DNA from 2 places in the Paenibacillus sp. P36 genome. Region 2 is predicted to be linked to the other one. Evidence: riboswitches for the same ligand, from Rfam matches in the RefSeq annotation. Region 2 holds a riboswitch; the other holds the start of a gene.
The links. A riboswitch is a leader RNA that binds a small molecule or an ion and turns the genes downstream of it on or off. The one in region 2 is predicted to bind S-adenosylmethionine.

Region 1: another riboswitch for S-adenosylmethionine. It lies ahead of ACKTT9_RS27300 (hypothetical protein); the one in region 2 lies ahead of metA (homoserine O-succinyltransferase).

Annotation. Positions count from the first base shown of each region.
Region 1 covers NZ_AP038372.1:6,114,113-6,124,296, forward strand. Annotated here, with positions in the region: gene ACKTT9_RS27275 (carbohydrate ABC transporter permease) at 1-812, opposite strand, end outside; gene ACKTT9_RS27280 (ABC transporter ATP-binding protein) at 814-1,893, opposite strand; gene ACKTT9_RS27285 (ABC transporter substrate-binding protein) at 1,915-3,228, opposite strand; gene ACKTT9_RS27290 (glycerol-3-phosphate responsive antiterminator) at 3,421-4,053, opposite strand; gene ACKTT9_RS27295 (metallophosphoesterase family protein) at 4,080-4,922, opposite strand; SAM riboswitch class I at 5,097-5,229, shown strand; gene ACKTT9_RS27300 (hypothetical protein) at 5,328-5,828, shown strand; gene ACKTT9_RS27305 (MFS transporter) at 5,893-7,275, shown strand; gene ACKTT9_RS27310 (peptide-methionine (S)-S-oxide reductase MsrA) at 7,286-7,924, shown strand; gene ACKTT9_RS27315 (DUF2569 domain-containing protein) at 7,971-8,498, opposite strand; gene ACKTT9_RS27320 (IS3 family transposase) at 8,743-9,597, opposite strand; gene ACKTT9_RS27325 (transposase) at 9,609-9,905, opposite strand; gene ACKTT9_RS27330 (cupin domain-containing protein) at 10,175-10,184, opposite strand, start outside.
Region 2 covers NZ_AP038372.1:1,602,038-1,612,221, reverse strand. Annotated here, with positions in the region: gene thrS (threonine--tRNA ligase) at 1-188, opposite strand, end outside; gene ytxC (sporulation protein YtxC) at 531-1,472, opposite strand; gene ACKTT9_RS07520 (diguanylate cyclase) at 1,667-2,767, shown strand; gene mqnC (cyclic dehypoxanthinyl futalosine synthase) at 2,823-3,959, opposite strand; gene ACKTT9_RS07510 (PLP-dependent aspartate aminotransferase family protein) at 4,096-5,268, opposite strand; gene ACKTT9_RS07505 (aminotransferase class I/II-fold pyridoxal phosphate-dependent enzyme) at 5,268-6,434, opposite strand; gene metA (homoserine O-succinyltransferase) at 6,469-7,413, opposite strand; SAM riboswitch class I at 7,517-7,646, opposite strand; gene ACKTT9_RS07495 (hypothetical protein) at 7,867-8,094, shown strand; gene corA (magnesium/cobalt transporter CorA) at 8,395-9,330, shown strand; gene tyrS (tyrosine--tRNA ligase) at 9,393-10,184, opposite strand, start outside.

The sequences.
Region 1 (10,184 bases), 4.2 Mb from region 2:
ATGAACAACAGGATGACTCCCGCCGCAGAGGCGTAACCAATTTTAAAGAACCGGAAACCGTATTCGTATATGTAATAAACAAGGGTATTCGTTGTGTTAACCGGCCCACCTTGCGTCATGATCGCGATCGTCTCAAAAACCTGAAAAGATCCAATCATATTGATGATCACGAGGAAAAAGATGGTAGGCGAAAGCATCGGAAGGATCAACTTGTAAAAAGTCGTCCAAGGTTTGGATCGATCCAGTGCTGCCGCTTCGTAGATGTCCTTCGGTATGCTTTGCAATCCGGCGATAAACACCAAGGTATTGTAGCCAAGTCCCTTCCAAACAGCGACGATAACTAACGAAATCAGAGATGTCTTTTGCGAGGAGAGCCAGGCGAGCTTGGCAAAGCCGAACAAACCGATAAACCAGTTTAATAAACCATACTGCGGATCCATCACCCATGCCCAGATCATGGAAATGGATACCCAAGAAACGATATGCGGACTGAAGATCGCTCCTTGCACAAAACTTTGAAACACACCCGTTTTATTCAGCCAAAGCGCCAAAATTAAGGAAAGTCCAATGATGAACGTAACCGTCAAAACGGTATAGATGGATGTGTTGTTTATTACTTGTATAAATTCTTTTTCCGTTAAGAGATCCGTAAAGTTCTGCATCCCGACAAAGTTCTTGTTAGGGCTAATAAAATTCCAATCATACACACTCAGGTACATCATATAAAGGATCGGATAGATAAAAAACAACGAAAACACAGTAATGGCTGGAGCCACCATGGCGTACGGACGCAGTTTTCCCCATATGGTCATATTAAACACCGCCGCCAGCAACAAGGATTTTCTCACGTTGGACATGTCTGGATATGTCGCGAATTCTTTGGCCCTCTAAGTCAAAATAGTAAAGCTGGTCATAAGGAATCAATACGTTAATATGATCATTCGTTTCCAAAGCGGTAAGGAAGGTTTTGACGAAAAAGGTGCCCATGTGTGAATCGATCTGATAAATATTTTCCGCTCCCAGGCTTTCTCTGGTAATAATTTCACCTTCCATAACAAACCCGTCTGCGCGATCCTTCGGAGACATCACCACATGTTCAGCCCGGAAGCCGATATACCCGATCTCCGAAGCTGCCTCCACCTTTAATCCTTGTACATGGCCATAATCAAAAATATTCATAGCCGGAGTACCGATAAACTGTGCCGTGAAAACATTTACCGGATCGTTATAAAGCTTCAACGGCGAATCCGACTGCTGAATAACTCCTTTATTCATAACGACGATCTCATCGCCCATCGACATCGCTTCCACTTGATCATGGGTTACATAAACAAACGTGCTGCCCAGCCTTTTATGAAGCTGAATCAACTCCGTTCTCATCTGATTGCGCAGCTTGGCGTCCAGATTGGAGAGCGGCTCATCCAAAATAAATACCTTCGGTTTCTTGACCATCGCCCGGGCTAACGCCACCCTCTGACGCTGGCCCCCGGATAAGTTTTGCGGCTTTTTGTCCAGATGAGGCGTTAACGCCACGATTTCACAGATATCGCGGATCAAGGTTTCCCGCTCCATTTTGGGTACTTTTCTGTTCTTGAGCCCGAACTCGATGTTTTCTCGTACAGTCATGGTCGGATATAACGCATAGTTTTGGAAAACCATGGCGACATCCCTAAGCCCAGGCTGCGTATCATTTACACATTTGTCGCCAATCCATATTTGTCCTTCGGTCTGTTTTTCAAGTCCTGCAATCATGCGCAAGGTTGTTGATTTGCCGCAGCCGGATGGGCCGACCAGCACGGTAAATGACCCATCTTTGATCGTCAGATTCAGACCGCTGATAATCGTATCGTCTTTATATTTTTTGCCAATATTGACTAGTTGGATCTTGGCCATACGTTCATCTCCTTACCAGGATTACTTGCTCAACAATTTATTCGCTTTTTCCGCAGCCTCGTTCATGGCATCTTGCGGTTTGACATCTTTTTCAAGGATGGCTTTCGTCATAGCATCAATGATCGTTTTTGAAACTTCAGCGTAGGCATTCGCGTTCGGACGCATGACGGCATACTGTAATTGATCGGAAGCTACTTTGTATTGCGGGAACTCTTTATAGTAGTTTTGCAGCTCATCGCTTTGCAAAGCAGATAGACGGTTAGGCAGGTATCCAACATATTTATGCTGATAGATCGTGTTTTCTTTGGATGTCATGAACTTCACAAACTCCCAAGTCGCTTCTTTTTCAGCATCATTCTGCTTGGACGTGATGGCCAATTGGCATCCGCCTGTTGGAACTCCATACGATTTATTAGCAGGCATAAAGTCGGTTGCCATTACGAAGTTATTTCCTTTCGCAACCTCTAAGCTTGCTGAAACGCCTGCCGTAGATCCGATTTTGAAAGCGGAAATTTGGTTGGTCCAGTCTTTCTCCGCGTCAGCACCTGCTGTCTTTCCTACCGTAAACTTGATCAAACCGTCATCGGACATCTTCTTCCAAAACTCTACTGGTGCCACGCCTTCTGGGGAGTTGAAAGCAGCTTTTTTGCCGTCCTCGCTTAGTACCTTACCACCGCTTTGAGCAACGAGCGCCTCATATTCCCAGACGCCTACGGCCATCGTCATCGGTGTCTTCCCTTTTGCTTTCAGAACGCGGGAATATTCCTCTAGTTCCTTCCAGTTTTTCGGACCGGCAGGGTCCAAACCGGCATCTTTTAGCATCGTGACATTTTTGTAAAAGATCGGGGTGCTTCTCATAAATGGAATCCCATACAGCTTGCCATCGATATATGCATTCCCCATAAGACCAGGGTTAAAATCCTTAATATTGACTTGTGCCTCATCCCTTGCTGCAAGAGGAGTCAGATCTACAAGCATGCCTGAGCGGGCGAAAATCCCGGTAGAGGCAATCTCGAGGTCAAAAACGGCAGGTGCGTTCCCAGCAGCGAATGCCGCTTGCACTTTTGCATGAAGATCATCGTAGGTGCCTTGGTTGGCTTGCTGAACTTCAATTTTGCTCTGTGACTCATTAAACTTTTTCACCAGGTTCTGTTTGGCTTCTTCAATTTTCCCACCGTTAGCCGTCCAATATTTAATGACGATTTTGCCTTGTGGAGAGGAAGCCGTATTGGCTGAACCCGAAGCAGCCTTGTCTCCCGCACCACCTGTTCCGCATGCTGAAAGCATAATGACTGAACTTACCGCAAGAATCGATACTAATTTTTTCTTAAACATTTGTAGTTCCTCCCGATTTTTTAGTATGAATCCAAAAAGAAAGAAGCCTAAATCAACCGCCGACTTCAAGTCGGCCGCTAATCAGGCTTCTCCACTACTCCAACCTATTACTATTTACTTGTCTGGCTTCATCATAATCGCCCAGTATTAAATGAGTGTTAAGTGGTTATTAATATTATGAAAATTATTCCATCAACCAATATTCCGAATAATGTTTTCTTCTGTCGTATAGATCTCTCGCCATAAATCCGTTTTGGAAGCAGATACCGCCGTTGCTCCGTGTTTAAAGCCATCCATAACCTGGCTTCGTTCGTACACCAAACCGCCTGTAATAATGGGAAGCGTCGTGAACTTCTTAATCTCTCCTATCATTTGCGGAATTCGTGCCGGCATGACTTCAATGATGTCCGGCTCCACTTGAGCAAGACTTTTGAAAATGTTCTCCACGCCTTCCGTATCAACCAGGAAGAAGCGTTGAATGGCCAGCAAGCCCATTTTTTTCGCTGTTTTTACAACATTCGTTTTCGTCGTAATAATGCCTGTTGGTTTAATTACTTTGGCCAAGTAGTCCATACCATAAGAGTCGGTACTTAAACCGCCTATTTTCTCCAAGTGCAGAAAGACCGGCAGCTGGTGCTTATTGAACAAATCTACATAGCCTTTAATAACGCCGATATGACCCGTTAAGAGGAATACACCGCTTAATTGGTGTTTAAGAGATAAGGCAATTTCGATTTGTTTTGGCTCCTTGATGGAAGCCACCATTCGGTGTGTGCTTAATCTTTCAAAAAACATTCCGCCTTCATCCTGCTTAAGCTTTTTCATCCATCAAGACCTCCTCTGATCAGAAACTATCGTTGTTCCGCTTCTATTCGCAAAGAGACGATGCACGCCCGTTCTAAATCTGTCCCGCGTGCGCTGGCATTATGTCTAAAATGGTTCATATTGCTGTATAACATCTCAACATTCCCTGTCAGGGCTGCATCCGTAAAATCAATAGCCGAAATCCGAATTTCATCTTGTTCGACGTCTACAATCCGTAAACCATGCTGATCAAGACAAGCAGATAGTTGAACAAACGTCCAATTATTTTGCTTAACAATAGAATCAATGTGCGTATGCCCGTTAAAATAGATCCCTACGCCTTCTTTCTTGCTTAAGATCTTCCACATATCGATGCTTGGGTGAATGGAGCCTTTGTCTTTATCGGAATTGGTTGTCGTGTTATGTACCGGATGATGAGCAAAAACTAAGACTGGTTTCGTCCCCGATGCCGTTATGACCTCTTCAAACCATGCCAATTGTTCTTCGTCGACCCAGCCTCCCCAGTCCTCAAAATCCATTTCTTTAGCTGTATCCAGGAAGACAAGCACGGCTTTCTCATTTTCAACAGCGTGATAGCGAGGTTGTCCCGTTATTTCGAGAACTTCCCTTCTTGTTTGAGCATACAGATCATGGTTACCTAAAGCATGGTAGAACGTTCTATCACTTTCTCGCAGCAGCGCATACACTTCACGAAGCTCCGAGGAATGCCCGTAATTCGTCAAATCCCCCAGGGAAATATGAGCATCACCTTCCAATTCTAAAAATCGTCCCAGTAGAGTTTCATAAAATTCATTCCGTGCTTCTAACCAACCAGGAATTGTTTCATCAATTTCGTGATAATGCAAATCTCCCATTACGACTAGTTTCATAAAGATCGCTCCTTCTTTCACTAAAATTTGATGTCATCTATCCTCATGATAGTTAGCTTGTATTAAATTGATTAACTATTTCATTTATTAATTTTGTAAATATTTGACTTGAATTTTATCCTTGACAACAGAGTGCTTTGTAGTAATATTGAACGTAATCGAATAGGTTGATTTTTCTTATCAAGAGTAGGTGGAGGGACTAGCCCGATGATACCCGGCAACCGACAAACCTTTGTTAACAAAGGAATGCACGGTGCTAATTCTTGCGGAGACGCTGTGTTAGGCTAGCGAATCTGGGAGATAAGAGCGAGGCGATGACTTTGAATTTCTATGACCTTTCTCTGTTTCCGGAGAAGGTCATTTTTGCTTTTTCGAGCTATTACACTTGTTTAAGGATGTGACAAGATGTCAATCACAATGAATGAGAGAATGACGACGATTGAAACCGCCCAGACTTGCCAGGATCACCCCCCTCTTCAAATCGCTTTGCTGCAAGCAACAGTCAAGATTACCCGAATAGAATGTTTTCGATATGACCATGAGCTTATTAATAAGCTGCAGCTTGGAAACGAAGTCGAACATATCTATGGACTTCTTGCTATTTCCACAGATGCGGGAGCTGTTGGCTTCAAGGAATTTGCAATCCCTTCTGGAAGCCTGAAGTGCGATTTGACTACGTGGGTTGCTCTATTCCAGCGGATAAAAGGGCTGACTTTGACCGAAAGTATGAACTATACACAATTAAAACAAGAGGCATGGGGCCCCCTGAGAAAAGAGTTGATGGAGTCCGCCTTACAGAATCTAATTGAAAAAACAGAGCCTATCTCACAACCGCACAAGGATCAAAAATATATCTTGGATCGGGCCTACTTATACAATCATGCGCAAGCGTATATCTCCTTTTAAACATAAATTGGCAATTAAAAATACTTATGTTAGATTGCAGCACCATTGAAAGGAGTTCATCTTCTTGTCAGATACCGCCAAATCAAACAAAACCGGCCATCTATGGCTCATAACAGCTGTAGCTTTGGGGACACTGCTTAACCCTCTGAACACGACCATGATTTCCGTCGCTTTTTCCAGGCTGCAGGAGGAGTTTCATGTCACGTATGCCTCGATTTCTTGGCTCATTGCAACCTACTATGTGGCTAGTGCCGTCGCACAACCCGTCATGGGGAAGGTCGGCGATTTATTCGGCCGCAAAAAAATCTTCATGCTCGGACTCGCCCTCATCACCGTCTCCTCCATGCTGGCGCCGCTTTCAACGAGCTTTGGCTGGCTGATGACCTTTCGTGTCATTCAAGCGATCGGCAGCTCCGCCCTATTCCCCAATGGCATGGGAATCATCCGCTCGGTTATCACGACGAATCAGGCGAGAGCGCTAAGTGTCATGTCAGTGTTCTCCTCCACCTCGGCGGCTCTAGGTCCATCGCTCGGAGGATTTTTGATCCAATATAGCGACTGGCCGTCTATTTTTCTCATTAATTTTCCGTTTATCGTCGTGTCATTCGTACTCGCTCTCCGAATGATGCCTAAGGATGCACCACGGAAGCAGGCAGGTGCAGGTTCTCTAGACATAACAGGCATCGTCTTTTTTACTGCGCTGATTTTCAGCTGGCTGTTCTTTTTCCTATCGTTCAAATCCGGTGTCAACTGGCTGCTGCTCCTTCTTAGTCTGGTGCTCAGCGTAGGCTTTTACTGGTATGAAGCCAAGAGAAAGCAGCCGTTTATTGATGTCCTGTTTCTAAAACGGAATGTCGATGTTTGCTTCGTTTATTTGCAATTCATTTTAGTCAATATTGTGTTCTATTCAATTATGTTTGGGATCCCTTCGTATTTGCAGCAGGTGCGGCATTACAATGGGCAAGAAGTGGGATTAATCATGTTGTCCATTTCAGGCTTCGGCATCCTCGTTACGCCCCTTGTGGGCAGGTGGATTGACCGTTCCGGTTCGCGAACTCCGCTGCTCGTCGGTACGTTATTCGTTGTGGCTGGAACCTCCATGCTCTTAACGATTCATGATAGCTCCACTGCGGTTTGGATTTTTATCTGCTTATCTGTGCTTGGCATCAGCAACGGGTTTCAGAATCTCGGACTGCAAACAGCCCTGTATTCTTATGTTACAACAGCAGAGACCGGCATTGCCTCGGGTATGTTCATGACTTCTCGTTTTATGGGAACCATATTATCTTCGAGCTTGCTCGGAACGGTTTTCAGCACGCAAATCACGACTGCACACTTTCACAGCTTGATTATAGGGTGCGTGATCATCAGCGTACTGATGCTTTTATTGTCCCTTCGCATGTTTCTTAGAGCGAAAAGTGGGACGGAGCAAGTCCAGTCGCGATAAGGAGATGAACATGATGAATAATGGCAACAACCAAACGGTAACCCTGGGGATGGGGTGCTTCTGGAGTCCGGATGCTTTGTTCGGGCAGCTGGCTGGCATCACGAGAACACGTGTGGGTTTTGCCGGAGGAACGACAGAGAACCCCACATACCGGCAGCTTGGAGACCACTCCGAGACCGTCGAAATGGACTTCGATTCCAGCATCGTGAGTTTGGAAGCCATCCTGCATGTGTTCTGGGGCAACCATAATCCGGTAAATATAAATGATTACAAAGGCCGGCAGTACCGATCTTTGATCTTATATCGCGACTCCACACAGTTGGATATCATTCGTAAGGTGATGGCAAACAACGAGGAACAAGGAAAGGGCATGCCGGATACCGAGGTTGCTCCTTTTAAAGGCTTTTACCCTGCTGAGGACAGACATCAGAAATATTATTTGAAGCGGTATCCCGATGCCATTGAGAAATTGAGAGCTCTTTTTCCAACCGAGGAAGAACTGACGAACGCAACCTTGGCTGCAAGATTAAACGGACTGGCTAAAGGTTATACGAATATGGATAGAATCATCAACGAAATCCGGACATGGCTGATTAGCGGTGAGGAGCAAGAAGAGATCATTCGGCTAATTCGAGGGATAAAATGGTAAGAGGACTAAAGGCAGCCGATCTGGTTAGATGGGCTGCCTTTTTCCTTTAATTCGTATATGTATTTTTCACTCGTTTTGAAATGATAAAGTAAGGGATCCAGATTAAACAAGTAACGAATGATTTAACAATATTTCTGCCTTGTTCCCCCATTATTTCGTGAGTCGCCATTTCCTCAATGGAGTTTGAAATAAAATAGTAGCCTACATTAGCAGCAAAGTTAATCAAGTAAAAATATATCGCCATATATTTCAATAGCTTCTTTTTTTTCAAGATGCAATAACCAATGATGACTGGAAAAATCACATAAAATAAATTCATGGCCGTCTCATAAATGATAATAAAAGCGTATTTCCAGTTTTCCTCATACAATTGAGACAAACGTCCACTTTGGTAAATAGGAAGTATCGTATCCATCAAATAGTAGAAGGAGCTCCCGAAAGTTAATAGGAGGCCTATCGCTACCAAGTAAAGCCAACCACCAAAACCATAAGGCTTGACCTTTTTCTCTGTGAGTGGCATTCTTTCTGTCGTGTTATCCAGTTTTACGGCTAAGTCGTTTTCTGTATTTGTCATTGAGTCACCTTTCAATCTTTTCCGTCTCACCTTTATACTCCCTAAAAAAATAAATTCTGTCAATCAAATATGTGAGCGTGATTACTTCGATTGCCAGCACCTCAATTGCTGATACCTCAATTGCCATCACTTCAAGCCTCGTAAGGGAACTGGAGTCCCTTATTTTGTAAAAAATGAGCTGTTTCCTAATTTGGCGGAACTACTGGACTTCTGTCAAGAAAGTAAACACACCATTAAGTGCCGATCACGCGGTTTCTGCAAAGGTCGCTGCAAACTGAACAGGCGAAACATAGCCAAGGGCACTATGAACTCTTTTGCGGTTATAGAAGAACTCAATATACCGAAAAATGGCTTCGTATGCCTGCTGCTTGGTTTTGAATTTCGTGCAATAGATGAGTTCTTTCTTTAAAATGCTGTGGAACGACTCTATGCAGGCGTTGTCGTAGCAGTTTCCTTTGCGGCTCATGCTTGCTTGCATATAGTATGAGGCTAGCTTTTCTCTGTATTCTTTGGAGGCGTATTGTGATCCGCGATCGGAATGATGAATAAGCCCTTTGCCTGGCCTTTTAGCCTGATAAGCGGCTTCTAGAGCGCTCAGAGTGAGCTCTGTTGTCATTCGATCATGAAGCCGCCAGCCTACGATTTCTTTGGTGCACAAGTCCAAAACACTTGCTAGATACAATCGACCTTCTCGACAAGGGATATAGGTAATGTCTGCTACCCAGACCTTCTCCGGTGTATCGGTTGCAAACTTCTGATCAAGTACATTTGGCGCAGTTGGTAGGTTGTGATTGGAATCCGTCGTTTGTACTCTAAACTTGCGAGATACACAGGAACGTAGTCCTAGCTCTTTCATGTAAACACTGACGGTACGCTCTGAGATGGTTAAACCCTCTTTCCACAGCATACGAGTAATTTTGGGGCTGCCATAACGCTCCCCGGAATCATGAAAGTGATAACCAATTCGCTTCAGTACCGCTGCTTTATGCAGTTCTTGCTCGCTGGGTAGCGCCTGTTGCCACTTGTAGAAACCGCTCCTCGATACCTGCATGACCCTGCACATCTTCGCCACCCGAAACTCAGAGCGATGATCTTCGATGAACTGGAACCTTAGTTCCTTTCTTTGCTGAAGATGTGCAGTGCCTTTTTTAGAATGGCCAGTTCCTCCCGGAGATCCTCTTTCTCCCGCTCAGAGGCCTGCAGGCGTTTCTCGATGTCCCGTAGTTTCTCTGGGTTACCTACAGGCTCGTTTTCAAAGGAGCGATATTTTGTCATCCAATTCTTTAATGTTCCGGCTGGAATGTTCATTTCCTCTGCAATCTCCGGCAATGTCTTTGTTTGTTCCTGAACATATTTTACTGCCTGTTTTTTAAATTCTTCATTATATCGTTGGCGTTGCTCTCCCATGGGCGGACACCCTCCTATTCGTTAAGTCTATTATTGGGGTCACTTAACGATGTGTCCACTTCTAATTCTAGCCGCATACAGGCTCTTATTTCTCGTCAATGGCCCGGTTTCACTGCAAAATTGGCAAAATAGAGGAACGTAGTTCCCCTAATATTGGAACCCGTTCGTTTCCTTCGAAATAGCGCCCTCTAGTTCCCTAAAGTGAATAACCCAAAGAACCGCAATTAATGAATTGCGGTTCTTCATTTGCCTAGAAGACCCAGCCAACCCTACCGATAG
Region 2 (10,184 bases):
AGTGTTAAAATCTCAACGTCAGCATCATTTTCCAAAGCAAACGACAAATCAACCGATTTTCCGTTCACTTTACCGCCTACCGCATTTTTCTTTAACCCGGAAGAAATGGACTCCGCCACTTGCTCAATGGTCGTTCCAACTGCGTACTCTCTCACTGCGCCATCTGGTAATTTCACTTGTACAACCATCTTCGTTCCTCCTGTATATGTGATTGAACGCAAAAAAGCACACTGCATCCCATAAGGGACGAGTGCGCTCAGCTCGTGGTTCCACCCTAGTTCGATTCGCTGCATCTCTTATCAAGTATGGCGAATCCTCATCAGCATTCGGTAACGGGAATGATTCCGGTGTTGTATACTAACAGTCTGCAGATCAGGCCGAATTCCACAACACGGCTACAAAGGGGTAAACAATCCGTTTCACTGAAGGAGATTGCAGCCTGGTCTCCTCTCTCTGTGCAGTTCTTGCAGAAAGTTCTTGTCTTTGATTAACGCCTTCGCTCACTATTATAATTGGCTCTTCGTTCAAGGTCAAGGGGATAGTTGGTCTTGTTTTTTCGCTTCCCCTAAATAAATGTCACATGTTCGGCAGTAGGAGCACACCGTTGTTCGATCCTCAAAGATCTGTCTAATCGTTTTGATGATCGTTATGTCAGCGTCTCTCGTGTGAATATAGATGTTTGCAGGAGATACCGTTATCAACGTGCTCACGATCATATCTTCGAAATTAATGTCCTTTTCCAACATTTCCATTTTAAAAGAAGCATCAAATTCATTGGCATCAATGAGTTCCATACGATCATTCAAAATAACGAATTCATGCCCGCCTTTGTGAATGAGATGAACAACCGGAATTTTGGCTTCTTGGATATACACAAAATATTGCAAAAGAGAAATAAATTCCTGGTATTGACGATCCATCATAAATTCGTCTATCGCATATTCCGCGATTTCCCGGAGCTCGTCCGTGTAATCTTGCAAACGGAAATGCAGGAAGCCGTCCAAACTGATTGTTGAAGTTTCTTCTAAAGCCAATATGAGCTGGTCGACTAAGACTTGTCTGCGCCGCTGAATGCCGAAACTGTTGGTAAGAACAGGGGAATCCTCATTCCCTGTGTCTGTATAAACCGTCGGTTTACAGTACCCTTCGATAGCTTCCAAATCTTCCTTGGCCTCATATTTAAACTCTTTAATAAGCAATTGACGCAAAATACTTGATTCCTTGTCCGCAATGATGTGATTTGCCAATACACCAGCCAGACTCGGCAACACTTGGCGTCTCACCGCTGAAGTTTCCTCGTCAGTCAGCTTCGATTCCAGTCGGATATATGCATGTGTTTCTGACCATTCGTATGCAATAGTCCATCCACTTTCAACCATATGTAAAAGTTGCAGCTCACGTTCGATTTGAGCGCTTAGCGAACGCACATAGGACTCATCAACCTTCATGATTACGATAGTAAACAGCTCCATACCCTCACTCCTTCCATCAATACATCCTCCTCTTAAGAGTATATGGTCGATAGGTAGGAGATATACAACGAACAAATTGCCATTTCCTTTCAGTATTCTTTATCAAATCTTTAAGTAAAGTTATTCCATTCGCGCAAATTTTCATGCTATGATAATCATCGTAGTGCTTTAGTCTCATATTGGAGTGAATATCCATGCAAATAGACACATACCAACTGCACAGACACGCTTGGAACCGCAAGCTGCTGAACACCTACTGGTTCCTTGTCCTGCTTCAATTACCTTTCGAATTACTCTACTCTTTCACTACAAAAAGAGATGCTTCCTTCACATCAGGGCATCTTATTGTCTCCGTCCTCACCATGATCTTCATCCTGCTTATGCTGGAAACAACCAATAAATTTTATAAAAATCAGCTGGATTACCAAATCATAAGCGGCGGTGCGATCTTATCCTTCACCATTATTTTCTTCAATTATGAAATTAATCTCGTTATCCTTTATCTTTTGCTTCCGATTTTCGTTTCTATTTTTTACCTGCAATTTTCCAAGATCATATACTCCATAGCCTTATCTCTCGTCTCCTTCTCCATTCTTTTTATTGTCAAATTGCGCTTACTCGCAGATTACACCTTCATAGATCTGCTGACGATATTGCCGGTGCTAACTATTATTTCAATCATTACATTCGGCATTATTAAGCGCGGCGTTGAAATCCTCAATAATTTGCAAATAACAACGGAGCTGAAACAGGAATTATTGATCAAAAACATAATCATGGACAAGCTCTCCAAAACGGATGCATTAACCGATTTGTACAATCATATTACCTTCCATGAATACTTGGATGAGCTTATCGTGCAAAACGCTTTAGGTCACTTCTGCATTCATATCGCTGTGCTCGACATCGACAATTTCAAGAAAGTCAATGATACCTACGGACACAGGGCCGGTGACGCCGTCTTGAAAAATGTCAGCAGCACCTTGAAACATCATGTGGGCCTCAATGATTTTGTTGCACGTTATGGCGGCGAAGAGTTCGCTATCATTTTCACAGAGAAGAACACCGATGTAGTGTTTGACCTGCTCGAACGCATTCGTTGGCAAATTTCTCAAATGAAACAGGAAGAGCTGAACGGCCAACCTGTCACCATCTCTATCGGGCTCAGCGAGTATCAGCCTGGAACTTCCAAAGAGCTGCTTTTCGCCGGCGCCGATCAATCCTTATACACAGCCAAGAAAACGGGTAAAAATAGAACGATCATTCACACTGCTCCCTTGAAGGAAGTGCAATAAGTAACGCAGAAAAGCCTCCAACCACGATACAAGTGGAAGGAGGCTTCTTTATTTATTAATTCTGCATGACAAAATCTTTATCAATTTTCACATTTTCGTCGTCGAACACACGCAGAATTTGATATTTCGTGTTCCGCTGCGCAGGAATTTTGCCTGCTTGACGGATAATGTCCAGTGTTGATGTAACGTTGACTTTGTGCGTCGTGCCTGCTGCTGAAACCACGTTCTCCTCAATCATTGTAGAGCCGAAGTCATTGCAACCGTAGCTCAAAGTCTGTTTACCCACTTCAGGTCCCATTGTAACCCAAGAAGATTGGAAGTTCGGTACATTGTCGAGCATAATCCGGCTAATCGCCAATGTTTTCAAGTATTCTTCAGGCGCTACTTTCTCCGCCTTCATATTTGTATTATCCGGTTGGAACGTCCACGGAATGAACGCAAGGAAACCAGGAGTATTAAGCTTCTGCATCAATACGTCGTCCTGTGCATCACGGATACGCAGCATGTGAAGCGCGCGCTCTTCCATCGACTCCCCAAAACCGATTACCATGGTACCCGTTGTGTGCATACCAATTCTGTGAGCGGTTTGCATGACGTCCATCCAGTCGCGCCATGAACCTTTAAGCCTGCTGATTTTGCGTCTAGTACGGTCATCCAAAATCTCGGCGCCACCGCCAGGCAAGGAATCCAGTCCGGCTTCATGCAGTTGGCGAACAACCTCTTCTAAGGATAAGCCGTCTGAAACGTCTTTCATTTTCATAATTTCCGCTGGTGAGAAAGAGTGCATCGTAATGTCAAAACGCTTTTTAATCTCACGCAGAATGTTCGTGTAATAGCTGAATGGCAAGTTCGGGTTGGTACCGCCTTGCATCAGAATCTCCGTACCGTTTACGTCCAGTGTCTCTTGAATCTTCTGGAAAATCGTCTCGTCCGGCAATACATATCCTTCAGCTGAACCAGGAGCACGATAAAACGCACAGAATCTGCAGTATACATCACAAATGTTTGTATAGTTGATGTTCCGGCCAATAACGAATGTAGTAATCGGGTCCGGATGCCATTTCTTCATAATTTGATTCGCGGTATCGCCAATTTTTTCTATTTGATCGGATTCGAACAGTGTAATGCATTCTTCTACATCAATTCGGCCGCCTGATTGTGCTTTATTTAAAATACGATCGATCGGTTTCACAGCTCTTCACTCCTTTAATTTCTGATGGCTCGTATCCATTTATCGTACCATACTCATGCCAAAAAAGCAGCAAATTGCTGCTTTTCATAAGTAGGAACCTTTTTCAAATATGACTATTCTGGGAATTCCGAAACGTTTAACCGCGAAGCGCTTGCTCCAGATCTTCAATGATGTCTTCGATATCTTCCAGACCAACCGAATACCGGACAAGGCCGTCCGTAATGCCTCGCTGCAGGCGAACTTCCTTCGGCATCGCGGCATGAGACATCATAGCCGGATAAGACAAAATGCTTTCTACAGCGCCTAGAGAAACGGCTACCAACGGAATGCGCACTTTACTCAGCATCTTTTTAGCCTTTTCACCGGAGCCAACATCGAAGGAAACAACGGCCCCATAACCAAGGGACTGCTTTTCATGAATCTCTCTACGTGGATGGTTCGGAAGACCCGGGTAATAAACGACCTCAACGTCAGGCTGTTCTGAAAGCCATTGTGCCAATCGTTGTGCGCTTTTCTCCGACACTTCCATGCGGGCTTTCAAAGTTTTCATTCCGCGGATGAGCAGCCATGAATCTTGAATGCCAAGAACATTGCCTAACCCGTTCTGGATCTGCTTCATTCTGCGGCCCAAGCTGTCATTCGCAACTACGGCAAGTCCAGCCAGGACATCACTGTGTCCGCCCAAGAATTTGGTTGCGCTGTGAAGCACGATATCAATTCCTAGTTCGATCGGACGTTGATGGTAAGGCGTCATGAATGTATTATCCAGCATCGTCAGCAAATCGTGCTCTTTGGCAAAAGCAGCTACTTCCGCGATGTCGGTAATTTTAAGCGTCGGATTGGAAGGCGTCTCCAGAAACACTGCTTTTGTGTTAGAACGCAGCGCTGCACGAACTTGGGCGATATCCGTCATATCAACAAAGGTGGATTCGACCCCCATCCGATTCATGATCGTAGTAAGCAAGCGGTATGTACCACCGTACACGTCTTCCGTCACAATCACATGATCCCCTTGTGAAAGAAGCATGAAGGCCGACGAAATCGCGGCCATGCCGGAAGCAAAGGCGAAGCCGCGGGTTCCGCCTTCGAGTAGGGCAATGTAGTCTTCCAGAGCTTGACGGGTTGGGTTCCCGGAACGCGTATAATCATACTCCGGAGAAACTTCCAAGTCAGCTTGATGGAAAGTTGACGCTTGATATAAAGGCACGCTGGAAGCACCAGTTACTTCATCAATCTCAGCGCCAAAATGTATGAGTTTGGTAGCGAATTTGCCGTGCGGCTTGCGTTTATCGTTCGGTGAATGGCTCATTACAGGGATTCTCCTTCTAATTCTGCTTGTGCTTGGCTAAGCGCATTCGCTAAATCAGCGATAAGATCATCCTGATGCTCGATGCCGACAGAGAAGCGCAGAAGGCGATCATCCACGCCGATTTGCTGGCGAATTTCAAGCGGAATATCCGCATGTGTTTGTACAGCCGGATATGTCATCAGCGATTCGACGCCGCCCAAGCTCTCGGCGAAGGCGATAAGCTGAATGTGACGCAGAATCGGCTCAACCAGTCTGGCGTCTTTCACTTTAAAGGAGAAAATCCCTGTATTTCCGCTCGATTGTTTGTTTTGAATGGCATGGCCTGGATGAGACTCCAGTGCCGGGTAGTAAACATCACTGATGAGCGGGTGCTCCAGCAGGAAGTTCGCGATGGCTGTTGCATTTTGTTCATGACGCTCCATACGAAGCGCCAGCGTCTTCATACCTCTCATCAAAAGCCAGCTGTCTTGCGGCCCAAGCACGGCTCCAATCGAATTGTGAAGGAAGGCCATCTGCTCCGAAAGCTCCTTGCCCTTGGTCACAATCAGTCCGGCAAGAACGTCGTTATGTCCACCCAAATACTTAGTCGCGCTGTGAACGACAATGTCTGCGCCCAGCTCTAATGGGCGCTGTAAATAAGGAGTTAAAAGCGTGTTGTCGACGATGGACACAATGCCTTTCTTACGGGCCCATGTACATACAAGCTCGATATCTGTAATCATCATGAGTGGATTCGTCGGCGTCTCAATGATCAGCCCTTTGGTATTCGAACGGTAGGCAGATTCCAAGCCGTCCAAATCGTTGGTATCTACGTACGTAGCCGTTACACCGAAGCGAGACATGATCTTCTCGAGCAGACGGTACGTACCACCATATAAATCCAAGGAAACGATCAAGTGATCGCCTTGGCTAAAATAGGCAAAAACCGTTTGCAGGGCTGCCATGCCGGATGAACAAGCGAAACCCGCATCTCCGGATTCCAATTGCGCGATCGCATCCTCAAGCACTTTACGAGTTGGGCTTTTGGTACGCGCGTAGTCAAAACCGGTGCTTTGACCGAGCTTCGGGTGACGGAAAGCAGTAGCTTGATAAACAGGGAAGCTGACAGCTCCGGTTACAGGTTCTTCGATGGAGCCAATTTGGGCGAGACGACTTTCGATTTTCAACAAAGGGAGTTCCTCCTCATGATTTGGGTTCGAATTACAGTGACGCACTTGCCAGGCTTTCATTGATATTAGCGGTAAGCTCAAAAGGCGTTTCTTGGTACACATAATAGTTCAACCAATTGGAGAACAGCAGATTCGCATGGGCTCTCCAAGTGTTATAAGGCTGTCGGCTAGGATCATTGTTGGGGTAATAATTTTTGGGGATATCAATTGGAAGTCCCTTGCTCACATCCCGATCGTACTCCCATTTCAATGAATTCGCATCATACTCGGAATGGCCCGTTACGAAGATATGCTTGCCATCACGTGTTGCCGCGATATAGACACCGGATTCCTCTGATTCGGATAAAATCTCCAGGTCCGGACATCGCTCAATGTCGTCACGACGAACGTCCGTGTGGCGGGATTGCGGCACGTGGAAAATTTCATCAAAACCGCGAAGCAGCTTCGTATTCGGCACCTCTACCGTGTGCGGGAATACACCGAATATTTTGTTGTCCAGCGCAAATTTACGAACCCCGAAGTGATGATACAAGCCCGCTTGTGCTGCCCAGCAAATATGCAAGGTAGAAGTGACGTTTTCTTTGCTCCAATTCAGGATTTGCGTCAACTCCTCCCAGTAATTCACATCTTCAAACTCCATCTGTTCGACTGGGGCGCCTGTAATAATCATGCCGTCCAGCTTTTCTTCTTTAATATCGTCAAAAGTTTTATAGAACATCTCCAGGTGTTCAACGGAAGTGTTCTTGGAAGTATGAGTTTTTGGATGCAGAAGAACGAATTCCACCTGCAGCGGCGTATTCCCGATCAAGCGCAGCAATTGTGTCTCGGTCGTTTCCTTGGTAGGCATCAAATTTAACAAAGCAATGCGAAGTGGACGTATGTCCTGGTGATACGCGACAGATTCATCCATGGTGAAGATGTTCTCTTGGTTTAAAATTTCTTTGGCAGGCAGGTTGTCAGGAATCTTGATCGGCATCCTGTTCACTCCTCTTCATGGTTTATTTTGGGTGTATGGAAAAGCAAAAATGGCCTTCTCTGGAATCAGAGAAAGGCCATGGAATGTCACTGTCAATGTCCTTCTCTTATCTCCCAGATTCGCTTTCTACAAGCGGTTCCGCAAGAATTAGCACCGTGCATCCCTTTGCTTGCAAAGGTTTGTCGGTTGCCGGGTGTCATAGGGCTAGTCCCTCCACCTACTCTTGATAAGAAAATGAAACGTATGCGATTAAAATCATCATACTATAAAATAAAGTAAAGTCAAGACATTAACCGATCCTGACAACCTGCAAAACAAAGAAATTGCTTCAGGCTGTCCATCTATGGTAATATTGATACGAAATGTATCGTGATTTGGTGTTTAAATAACGCGAAACAGGGTTAAATAAATATCAAACTGATTACATTATCTAACTATTAAAGGGGGTCCATTATGTCCGCACCATCTTCGGATAACTTCTCTGCTTTCGCTTCATTAAATCGATATTTCGCTTTAATTGAAACATCGAAGCCAACCAGGCAACAAGCTGAGGATGCCGCTGCCTTATTATGTCGAGTCTATGGAGCAGAGAGTGAAGAAGATCTGCTACTCCGAGGCTATCCTGAACTGATTGACATTTATCAAGAAATGAAAGGCAAGATCTTGAAAGCCGCCATGTAATTCATGGCGGTTTTTTTTGACACCGAACAAGCCCTGAATCCATAGAGTATCTAAAGCACATTCTTACTTGTGGCGCCAAACTTTTTGGCTTGAAACAGGGTATATGAAGGGTTATACTAGACAAGTATTATTCGACACGGACGCAAAAGGGGGGCATACGTTTGGACGGGGAACCGAGGAGTAGCACCTGCAAGTTTTGTAAATTTTATAGTGTAGGAATGCAGTCGGTTATTCCATCATTCGTAGTCTCGCGCACATGATGAACGTAACCGGCTGATTCCATGCAAAGGGGTGGATCAGATGAAAACACGGTGGGTTCAGAATGGCATTTTCACATTGGTCGAAGACGTGTCTGTCGCACTAACACCTCCAGAACAAGGCTTTTATTGGATTGATGCAGGGATCGAGGATTTAGAACTTCTTCAGCCTTTATTCCATCTACATGATTTGGCCGTGGAGGACTGCTTGAGCGAAGAGGAACAGCGTCCTAAGATTGAATTTTATGATTCGCATTATTTTATCGTTATAAATAGCATTCGTTTTGATGATGAGGAAATTTTCCTTCGCGGACTTAATCTATTTCTTAGCAAACATGTCATTATTACCGTTACTAGGCAAAAAATTAATGAACTTCGCGCTTTAAAGCCGTTTCTCTGGGAAGAGGAGGTCAACAGCGCCGACCGTTTCCTATACCATCTAGTCGATCTTGTCGTCGATAATTACGTTGCGGTTGGTGACCGTATCGAGGCCAAGATTGAAAAGCTGGAAGAAGATATTTTGGTAGCTACCAAAAAATCGCATTTGAATGAAATCATCGGACTTCGTTCGGAAATTCTCTGGCTCAAAAAAGTGCTTGTTCCACAACGTGATGTGATCGGTACGCTCGGCAAGAAGGATCTCAGGCTGATTGACCACCAGCTCCAGAAATATTTTGGCGACATTTATGAGAATGCCGTCAAAATTGTGGATACATTCGATACGCTCCGCGATCTGATGGGGAACTTACGAGAAGCATATCAATCCAGCCTGGCGAACCGCGCGAATGATATCATGCGTGTTTTTACCGCGCTGACAACTATTTTCATGCCGTTGACGTTCATTACAGGAGTGTTCGGAATGAACTTTGATAACATTCTAGGGCTACATGTCGCTCACGGCGATGAGTTCGTCTTAGCGTTTATGGGTGTGCTAGGCATTGCCATGTATATTTTATTCCGTAAAAAAGAATGGCTATAATAGAAGGAAGGGCTTCTTGAAGCAGCAGATCGCTGTTCAAGAGGCCTTTTTTTAGGCGATGGCTACACCTGTTTGATTTTCACAAACTTTCGTTTGCCTACCTGAACAATATCGCCATCCTGCGGCTGGAATAACTCATGGATATTCAATATCTTCGTTTCATTGATTTTCACCGCGCCTTGCTCAATACTGCGTCTTGCCTCTGCGTTGGAAGCCTGCAGCCCCGTAGCTACAAGCAGCTTAATAATGGAGATCTGGCCAGCATCGAGCAGTTCCTCGCTGATCTGTATTTCTTCAATTTCTTCCGGCAGCGCCCGCTTCTGAAAGACCGTGATAAAATGCTGCTCAGCCTCTTGAGCTGCTTCCGCGCCATGATACATACGCACATATTCCTTTGCCAACTTCATCTTGGCATCCCTTGGATGGATGGAACCCGCTTCCAGTCCCTCTTTCAACTCCTGAAGCTCTTCGCTTGAGATCGCAGTCGTTAGCTCATAATATTTCAGCATAAGCGAATCCGGAATCGACATCGTTTTGCCGAAAATTTCATTCGCGGCCTCATCGATACCGATGTAATTTTTCAAGCTTTTGCTCATCTTCTGCGTGCCATCCAGCCCTTCGAGCAGCGGCATCAGAATAGCCACTTGGCCGTCTTGCATCTCATAGGCGCCTTGCAGCGTGCGTCCCATCAGAATATTAAATGTCTGATCTGTACCCCCAAGCTCAATGTCGGTCTCCAGTGAAACGGAATCGTAGCCTTGCATTAATGGGTAGAAAAATTCATGCACATGAATCGGTTGATTGGCCGCATATCTTTTGGCGAAATCGTCCCGCTCCAGCATCCTCGCCACCGT